DNA from 4 places in the Exiguobacterium sp. R-39 genome. Region 2 is predicted to be linked to each of the others. Evidence: predicted binding sites of a transcription regulator. Region 2 holds the regulator's gene; each other region holds the start of a gene.

Region 1 (2,206 bases), 900 kb from region 2:
AGGAACGTCGAGACGCGGCCGAGTGACATCGCAGCCCCATTTTGTTCTTTGATTGCAGCGAGGTAAGCAAGGTACACCCATTGGAACGCTTCTTGGGCGGTTTCCGCCGGACGGGATAAGTCGCAGTCATAACGTTGACCGAGCTCGGTCAGTTCTTGTAACGCCCGAATTTGTTCGTTCATCTCTTCACGGTCCCGGATCATCGATTCGGATAAGAAGCCGCCGCGGTCTTTTAAATCTTGTTTCCGTCCTGCAATCAAGAAGGCTGTACCGTACAGCGCAACACGGCGATAGTCTCCGATAATCCGACCGCGTCCATAGGCATCCGGAAGACCTGTGATGATACCCGCTTTACGGGCAGCACGCATTTCAGGCGTATAAGCATCGAACACGCCTTGATTATGTGTTTTACGATATTCACTAAATGTTTTTGTTACGAGGGGATCGGCTTGGAAACCATAGGCTTCTAAAGCATCATTGACCATTCGAATCCCGCCGTTCGGATGAATGGAACGTTTAAATGGTTCGTCGGTTTGCAGACCGACGATTTGTTCGAGTTCGCGGTTGAGGTATCCTGGACCGTGTGACAGAATCGTTGAAGGTATCGAAGCATCGACGGCATAGACGCCACCACGTGAACGTTCTTCACTTGTTAAATTCATGATTTGTTGCCACAGTGTTTCCGTAGCCACGGTTGGTCCTGCAAGAAACTGATCGTCTCCCCGGTATTCTGTCCGGTTTCGACGGATGAAATCAGCTACGTCAATTTGATTGTTCCATGCGCCTGTTTCGAATTGTTGCCATGCTGGTGTTTTTTCAAGTAACATCACGAACACTCCTTTGTTTTTAAGGTGAACAGTCCAAGATACATCCCCTATGTGAATAGTGTAACAAACATTAGGGGGGAAGAGTTTTACATCCCGGTGAAAGCGTAAAGGACTTGAAAAACGTTGGTACATAAGGAATCCGTTAAATGTGTACCAGTGATTGGAATATGCTTAAAAAACAGAAAAAGGGCGAAATAAAGCCATATTTTAAATTCTGTATCACTATTTTTATATGTATCTAAACAAGACAGTTCGAATCGTGATAAAAGTCACACCGGGTTATCTTGTATTTTTATGACGTATCGTTGACAATGAAAAAGGGAATATAGACCGTGGAGGTGCATAAAATGGATTTTTCGATGTTGGAAGACCGTGCCGATTATAGAGCAGGTGATTGGGTGACGTTAAAAGTATCGACTGAAGGAACACCGCGAACGGGAATGATTACGGAGTTTGAGGAAGACGGCTTTTGGATTCGTTTTGAAGATGACTTTGATTTTGAAGACTTCATCGGATATAAAGAAAAATACTTGGTGAAGCTGATTCGTCGCCCGAATGATGTCCGATCCGATTACCCGGTGCTCAGTCAGTTTCCGAAACTGGCGGATGAACTTCAAGACCGGGTCATTCAAGGGTTTGATATTTTGACGGAAGAAATAAAGAATGACCAGGAAGTGGTATATCACATCCGGCTCATCGACGCAGGGAACGAATACACACAAACGTTACGTGGTCTGCGTGACGAAACGACCGATCAATTTGAATATGTCACAGAATGATGCAGAAGAGAGTAGGAGAATACACGTTATGGACTTTATGAAACCTTTTATTACAGAAGCATGGGAACGCGCCCGCTTCGAAAAAATGATGCCGGTTCAAGAACAGGCGATTCCATTATTACGCGAAAGAAAAGATGTTTTGGTCGAAGCACCGACCGGGACCGGGAAAACATTAGCATATGTCATTCCTGCATTAGAATTGATTGATGAAAATGAACCGCATATCCAAGTCGTGATTACAGCACCGACACGTGAACTGGTCATGCAGATCCATCAAGTCATTCAACTGTTTTCGCAAGGAAGCGGCATAAAATCAGGTGCCTTCATTGGTGGCGTCGAACTCAAACGCCAGCATGAACGATTGAAGAAAAAACCGCAAATCATCGTCGGAACCCCGGGACGACTCGTCGAACTGATTGATTCTAAAAAAATGAAGATGCATAAAGTAAAACTGATAGTTTTAGATGAAGCCGATCAAATTTATGAGAGCGGCATGAGCGCGTCGGCAACACGAATTGCCAACAGTGCACTGCGGGATCGTCAGCTGGCCTTTATCTCGGCGACATTGCCGGAACGAACAGCTGAATGGGGAAAAACATT
Region 2 (2,206 bases):
ATGGGAAACGATCAGGACAGCACCACGGTAACCGGACAGGTAGCTTTCGAGCCAGGACAACGTATCGATGTCGAGGTGATTGGTCGGCTCATCGAGAATCAACAGTTCCGGTGCCTGGAGTAACATCTTCGCCAGGGCAAGCCGGGTCCGCTGTCCACCGGAAAGCGTCTGAATCCGGCGGGAATAATCGTCCGGATAAAAACGCATCCCGTGTAAGACAGAGCGGATGTTGGCTTCGAACTGATAGCCGCCGGCTTCCGAGAAGTCGTGTTGCGCTTGATCGTACGTTTTCAGGAGACGGTCATAGGCAGTCGGATCATTTAAAATGTGCTCCATGCCCATTTCGATTTCCATCCGACGAAGCGCCCGTTCCTGATCCTGCAGATGCTCAAAGACGGTCAGCATCTCGTTCCAAATCGATTCGTTCGACTCGAGTCCGCTGTCCTGCGCGAGATAACCAATCCGGACTTCCTTGCTTTTCATGATCTCCCCCGAGTCATGTGACAGCTCCCCGGCGATGATTTTTAAAAGTGTCGATTTTCCGGCACCGTTTCGTCCGACGAGGGCAATCCGGTCCCGTTCCTGTACTTCGAGTTTAATATTGTCTAAAATCGGCTCTACGCCGAATGATTTTGAGAGTTGGTTTACTTGTAAGAGAATCATATCCATCCATCCTTCCACCCTTTAGTCTATCACGAAAAATCCTGCCGAATATAATATTTGTTACTCTATGTGAAGTGGTTTACAATCAAGGAGAGTAGAATTCTTTGCATTGATTTGGGTGCCACGTCAGAACGTGGCCGAAGGGGGAACTGCAGTATGAATGGGCCAGACACAAAAATACCACAAGCAACGGCGAAACGACTGCCGTTATATTATCGTTTTATCCAAAGTCTCTATAACTCCGGCAAGCTGCGCGTCTCGTCAGCAGAGCTCAGCGAAGCGGTCAAAGTCGACTCTGCGACGATCCGTCGTGACTTTTCCTACTTTGGGGCGTTAGGGAAAAAAGGGTACGGTTATAACGTTCAACATTTGTTAACATTTTTCCGAAAGACACTCAACCAAGACGAGGTCACGAATGTCGCCTTAATCGGGGTCGGACATCTCGGAACAGCGTTTGCAAATTATAACTTTTTAAAGAATAATAGTACTCGTATCGTCATCGCGTTTGACGCCGATGAAGACAAGGTCGGAACAACGACGCAGGACGTTCCGATTTATCACGTCTCGGATATGAAAGAACAAATCAAAGCGAACCATGTCGATGTCGCCATCTTGACGGTACCGTCGCAGTTCGCGCAGTCAGTAGCGGATGAGTTAGTTGAGTACGGTGTGACCGGCATTCTGAACTTTACACCGGCCCGGTTGAATGTCCCGGCCCACGTCCGGGTGCATCACATCGATCTGTCAATCGAGCTGCAGTCGCTCGTCTATTTCATGAAGCATTATTCGCAATCAGCTGAAGGAGTGAAATCATAATGGAAAACTTAATCCCGTTAACACTTGGTATTGGACCGGCAAGCATCGCCTTGATCGGTGTCGTCGCCCTCATTATCTTCGGACCGAAGAAATTACCGGAACTCGGCCGCGCGGCCGGTCAAACGTTAAAAGAGTTCAAGAGTGCGACACACGGCATCATGGAAGATGATAAGGATAAAAAGGACGAAATGAAAGAGAAGTGAGTGAATCATGGCGATCGATCAAGAACAGAGTGTGACATCGCACTTAGATGAACTGCGTAAGCGGATCATCTGGTCGCTCATCATCGTGGTAGTCATGTTTATCGCAGCCTTTCCGCTCGTCCGGCCGCTCGTCCGTTTCTTACAGGCCGACTTAAAGGAACTCGGAATCGGTTTAAATGCGTTTAACGTCGTTGATCCGTTGATGTTATATCTGAATCTTGCGTTCATCATCGCAATCGTCTTGGCGTCCCCGTTTTGGATGTACCAGCTTTGGGCGTTCATCCGTCCCGGTCTGCACGACCAAGAACAAAAAGCGACGTTGACGTACATTCCCGTGACGTTTTTCTTATTCCTTGCGGGTGTTTCCTTTTCTTATTTTTGGCTGTTGCCGTTTTTACTGGAAGTATCAACGGAACTCGGACAAGAGCTTGGGATTGAACAGGTCATCGGGGTCGAGAACTATTTCAGTTTCCTGATCCGGTTGACGATTCCGTTTGGTCTGTTGTTCCAGTTACCGGTCGTGA
Region 3 (2,206 bases), 100 kb from region 2:
AGATGTTACCGTAAAGACGAAGACCAAGTGTCAACGTGTTTGCGAATTCTTCGATGATGGTAATAATAAACATCGGCGTCATAAACGTTTTCGCATACGAGCCGAAGCCGCGCATTTTCACACCGTAATAATGGCTCATGACCACTACCATAGATGAAAGTGCAAGTGTCACATACGGATCTGCAGTTGGTGAGTTGAACCAAATGTAGTGACCCGTCACAACGTTAAAGGGAAGACCCATTAAGTTGGACACGATGATGAACAGGAACAGTGTCATTCCGAAAGTTAGGAAGCGACCCCCTGTTTTCCAGTCCATCGTGCTGCTGATGATTCCGCGAACGAACTCGAGGAACATCTCCATCACGTTTTGAGCACCGGTCGGCTTCATCACAAGACGTCGCGTACCGGCCACGGCAATCAGGAAAACGAGAGCAGCTGCAATCAGCACTGTGATCAAGTTTGTCCAGCTACCGTACAGAACGAAGTCGCCCCAGAGTGGGATTTCGTAAAGTGGCATTTCGTGGTTCATTTGATTATTCACCTCTTTTCCCGCTTAAGTTCGTGAGTAAAATACTCACAAAATTGTATGACGTGGCCGGCGAGAAGGCCTATTACCACCGCAGTTAATGACAATTCGGCTTCATACTTCAAGCCGATCATCACACAGAGTACCGCGACCGCCATGCGTGATACGGTCCCTCGAGACATCGGCTTGCGCCCACGCTCGATTACACGATACATTCGATCGACGCTTAATCGTTGCAGCGTCAAGATCATGAAGCTACCTGCCCCACCCAGCGCCAGTCCATAAATCACCGGATCACTCGGATAACCGACAAGTAACAGAACGGCAAGGATTCCATAGTAGAGTCCAAACCATCGTAAGTACGCACGATACAACGCATCTTGAAGGATGATATTCATGTCTTGTCTCCTAACAAGTGCCTGATCATTGCGATCATGCAGAGAATTCCGATGAAAATCCCGATGAACACTGCAAACGTCGCGCCCATCTTTTGCCACCAGTCCTGCTGTTCCCCATAGTTCCCAACAAGAAAGCCGATGACGATCGGTGCGGCTAGTGCCGTCGAAATTTGCGAGGCCATGACCATACTCGTCGCGAGCCCTTTTTGGCGCACTAGAGACGACCCCCTTTTCCCAGTTGTGAGTTCTTTTTCTTTCCCACAATTTGCGGATTTTCATACTAGTCAAGAATACAATGAGAACCATTTCATAGTCAAATGAATTCACAATTAAAATGGACCGTCGAAACCATTGTATATCAACAATTGATAAGGTTTTCACAGAGGTCTCCCCCGGCACTCTTTTCACGAAGATGTGAAGAAAATATGTAGTACTATCAACGTTTATCGAGATGGTTCACTAGGTGAACAAAACCATTGAACAGTAACGTTATATCGTCTTTCGTAATGAGAAACAAGTCGTCTAAATTTGATTTGTGTCGATTTTGTGAAAAAACATTTTTTCTTCACAATTGTAAACGCTTCCGTTTCGGGACACGAAAACCCCTCTGACATCTGTTTGTAACAAAGCCCGCAGACGATTTCCAATTCGTTTCGTGTGTGCCTTGTCACAGCTTAAAAATTCACGGATGATTTGCTGCTTTCAAGGTCATAGTGCAGCTGTTTTTTTACAAAAATCATATATTTAGTTCTTCCATTTGAGTGGAACCACTGCTCGTTTACTCGTTGATTATGATTTGAAAATGATTGTCTACATATGGTAAAAAGAAGTGACATGAACAAATCAAAAGGATGTGAAGAGAATGGAAACCGAACGCTTTCGAGTTCAGTGCGGGGACTGCTTCGGATTGTGTTGTACGGCACTCGCTTTTTCCGCCTCAAGCGATTTTGGTCACAACAAACCGGAAGCGACACCATGCCGGAATTTAGATGCTGATTACCGTTGCGGGATTCATGACCGTTTGCGCCCGAGCGGGTATAAAGGATGTACCGTTTATGACTGCTTTGGTGCCGGACAACAGATTTCGCAAGTGACATTTTCCGGCGTGTACGATGAGACGACAAAACCGGTCATGTACGCCCTGTATCCGAAGATGGTCCATCTGCAGGAAATGATGTGGTACCTGACAGACGGCATCCGGCCAGCCACCCGCTCGATTCATCATCTGCTAGAAAATAAGCTGGCTGAACTGGATGCAATGACCGGTTCTTCTCCGGACGAG
Region 4 (2,206 bases), 1.5 Mb from region 2:
GTGAGTGACGGTGTCAATTCATTGTAGAGATCGCCGATTCCGCCGTGTGCTGACGGACTGTTGACGAGAATCCGGCAGGCTTTCATCCGGAGACCAAACGCTGTCATCAACTCATCATCTGTTGTGTGAATGACTGCCGTATGACCGAGTCCGCCGATTTCAAGCATCCGTTCCGCGACATGGAAGGCGTCATTCGTTGACGCAACGCTGTACGCACCGAGAACCGGACTTAGTTTTTCGTGTGATAACGGTTCTTCAGCCCCGACTTTTTCGAGTTCCGCGACGAGCATGACGGTGTTGCCCGGAACATCGATGCCGGCTTTTGCTGCAATCCATGTCGCAGGTTTTCCGACGATATCCGCATTGACGGCACATGTATCGGTTTTGATGACGAGTGCTTCGAGACGTTTTTTCTCATCCGGTGTACAGAAGTAACAACCGAGTGCTTCCATCTCTGCCCGGACTTCCGCATAAATTTCCTGGTCGACGATGACGGCTTGCTCGGACGCACAAATCATTCCGTTATCAAATGTTTTGGAGAGAACCAAATCACTGACGGCGCGTTTGATTTTAGCTGATTTTTCGATGTAACACGGTACGTTACCCGGCCCGACACCAAGTGCTGGTTTACCGGTTGAGTAAGCGGATTTGACCATGCCGGCTCCGCCTGTCGCGAGGACCATCGCGATGTCGGTATGGTTCATCAAAACTTTTGTTGCTTCAAGTGACGGTTGTTCGACCCACTGGATACAATCTTTCGGTGCACCCGCTTTGACGGCCGCATCGCGTAATGTTTTCGCTGCTTCGAGGGAACAGTTTTGTGCTGATGGATGGAAGGCGAACACAATCGGGTTACGCGTCTTGATCGCGATCAACGCTTTGAACATCGTCGTTGACGTCGGATTCGTCACCGGTGTGACGCCACAGACGACACCGACCGGTTCCGCGATGTACGTGATACCGTTTTGGACGTCTTCTTCTAAAATCCCGACCGTTTTTTCATTCCGGAGACTATTGTAGATGTATTCTGTTGCGAACATGTTTTTGATCATTTTATCTTCAAAGACACCGCGTCCTGTCTCTTCAACCGCGAGACGCGCCAGTTCGACGTGACGTTCAAGACCGGCGAGCGCCATGTCCCGCACGATCGTATCGATTTTCGTTTGATCAAATGTCAGTAATTCTTGAAGTGCCGTTTGACCTTTCGCGACGATTTGATTGATTGCTTGTTCGACAGGTGAGACATCTTGTTTGATTTTTTCTTTGACAGCCATGTTAGGTTTCCTCCCTATTTTGGAACGAATCTGAGTCTGCAATTCCCTATTAGATGTTAGGAATGCCAAGCTGATTTTCAATAGTTTGTGCTTTCCTTCACAAATCAATCATACCGCCTTTTGTTACATTTGTGCATGGCTATCCTGTGAACTATTTCACACGAATGATAGCGTTTTCAAAGAAACAACCTGTTCTGACGTAAGGATTCGCTTTTTTGTACCGCTCCTGTGATAACTGTCACAGCAATCGATGAATCTGCTTGTCTGACCAATCGTTCATCGTGTACGCTAGGAATAGTTCCATCATTCATTTGTCTTAAAGGAGGAAGTTTCAATGTCAGTCGTTAATCAAATGCTTGCGTTTAATCAACAGTTCGTTGAGGAAAAACAATACGAACCATTCATCTCGGATAAGTTCCCGGATAAGAAGGTTGTGATTCTGACCTGTATGGATGCACGTTTGACGGAGCTCCTTCCCCACGCACTTGGTCTGAAAAACGGTGATGCGAAAATCATCAAAAATGCCGGAGCCGTCCTGTCCCATCCATTCGGATCTGTCATGCGGTCGATTCTCGTCGCGCTCTATGCTCTTGGAGCAGAGGAAGTCATTGTCATCGGACATCATGACTGCGGCATGAGCACGATTGACCCGGCGAAGATGATCGCCGAGATGCAGGATCGTGGCATCAATGAACAGGTTCTGCACACGCTGGATGCTTCCGGCGTCGATTTGAAGCAATGGTTACGCGGCTTCACATCGGTCGAAGAAAATGTCAGCCACTCGGTCGGACTGATCAAAAACCATCCATTGTTGCCACCGGGCACGGAAGTCCACGGACTTGTCATCGATCCGGGAACAGGTAAACTCGACCAAGTCGATTGCTGAATCACGTTTTAATGAAGAAGAAAGGTATGGCCAACCTCAATTTGAC

The links. The regulator Rex, encoded in region 2, represses fermentation and respiration genes when NADH is low (regulators of the CRP and FNR family bind a similar motif). The targets are predictions, from matches to a motif close to TTGTGAAATATTTCACAA.
Region 1: the regulator Rex is predicted to act here: its motif matches at 877-894, upstream of pflB (formate C-acetyltransferase).
Region 3: the regulator Rex is predicted to act here: its motif matches at 1,220-1,237, upstream of ACP26N_RS14160 (AtpZ/AtpI family protein).
Region 4: the regulator Rex is predicted to act here: its motif matches at 1,419-1,436, upstream of adhE (bifunctional acetaldehyde-CoA/alcohol dehydrogenase).

Annotation. Positions count from the first base shown of each region.
Region 1 covers NZ_CP187965.1:633,894-636,099, forward strand. The annotation lists gene pflB (formate C-acetyltransferase) at 1-827, opposite strand, end outside; gene ACP26N_RS03285 (hypothetical protein) at 1,175-1,606, shown strand; gene ACP26N_RS03290 (DEAD/DEAH box helicase) at 1,635-2,206, shown strand, end outside.
Region 2 covers NZ_CP187965.1:2,822,602-2,824,807, reverse strand. The annotation lists gene ACP26N_RS14690 (ABC-F family ATP-binding cassette domain-containing protein) at 1-663, opposite strand, end outside; gene ACP26N_RS14685 (redox-sensing transcriptional repressor Rex) at 820-1,479, shown strand; gene ACP26N_RS14680 (twin-arginine translocase TatA/TatE family subunit) at 1,479-1,682, shown strand; gene tatC (twin-arginine translocase subunit TatC) at 1,690-2,206, shown strand, end outside.
Region 3 covers NZ_CP187965.1:2,720,263-2,722,468, forward strand. The annotation lists gene atpB (F0F1 ATP synthase subunit A) at 1-529, opposite strand, end outside; gene ACP26N_RS14155 (ATP synthase subunit I) at 538-924, opposite strand; gene ACP26N_RS14160 (AtpZ/AtpI family protein) at 921-1,139, opposite strand; gene ACP26N_RS14165 (pentapeptide repeat-containing protein) at 1,787-2,206, shown strand, end outside.
Region 4 covers NZ_CP187965.1:1,265,401-1,267,606, reverse strand. The annotation lists gene adhE (bifunctional acetaldehyde-CoA/alcohol dehydrogenase) at 1-1,274, opposite strand, end outside; gene ACP26N_RS06495 (beta-class carbonic anhydrase) at 1,609-2,160, shown strand.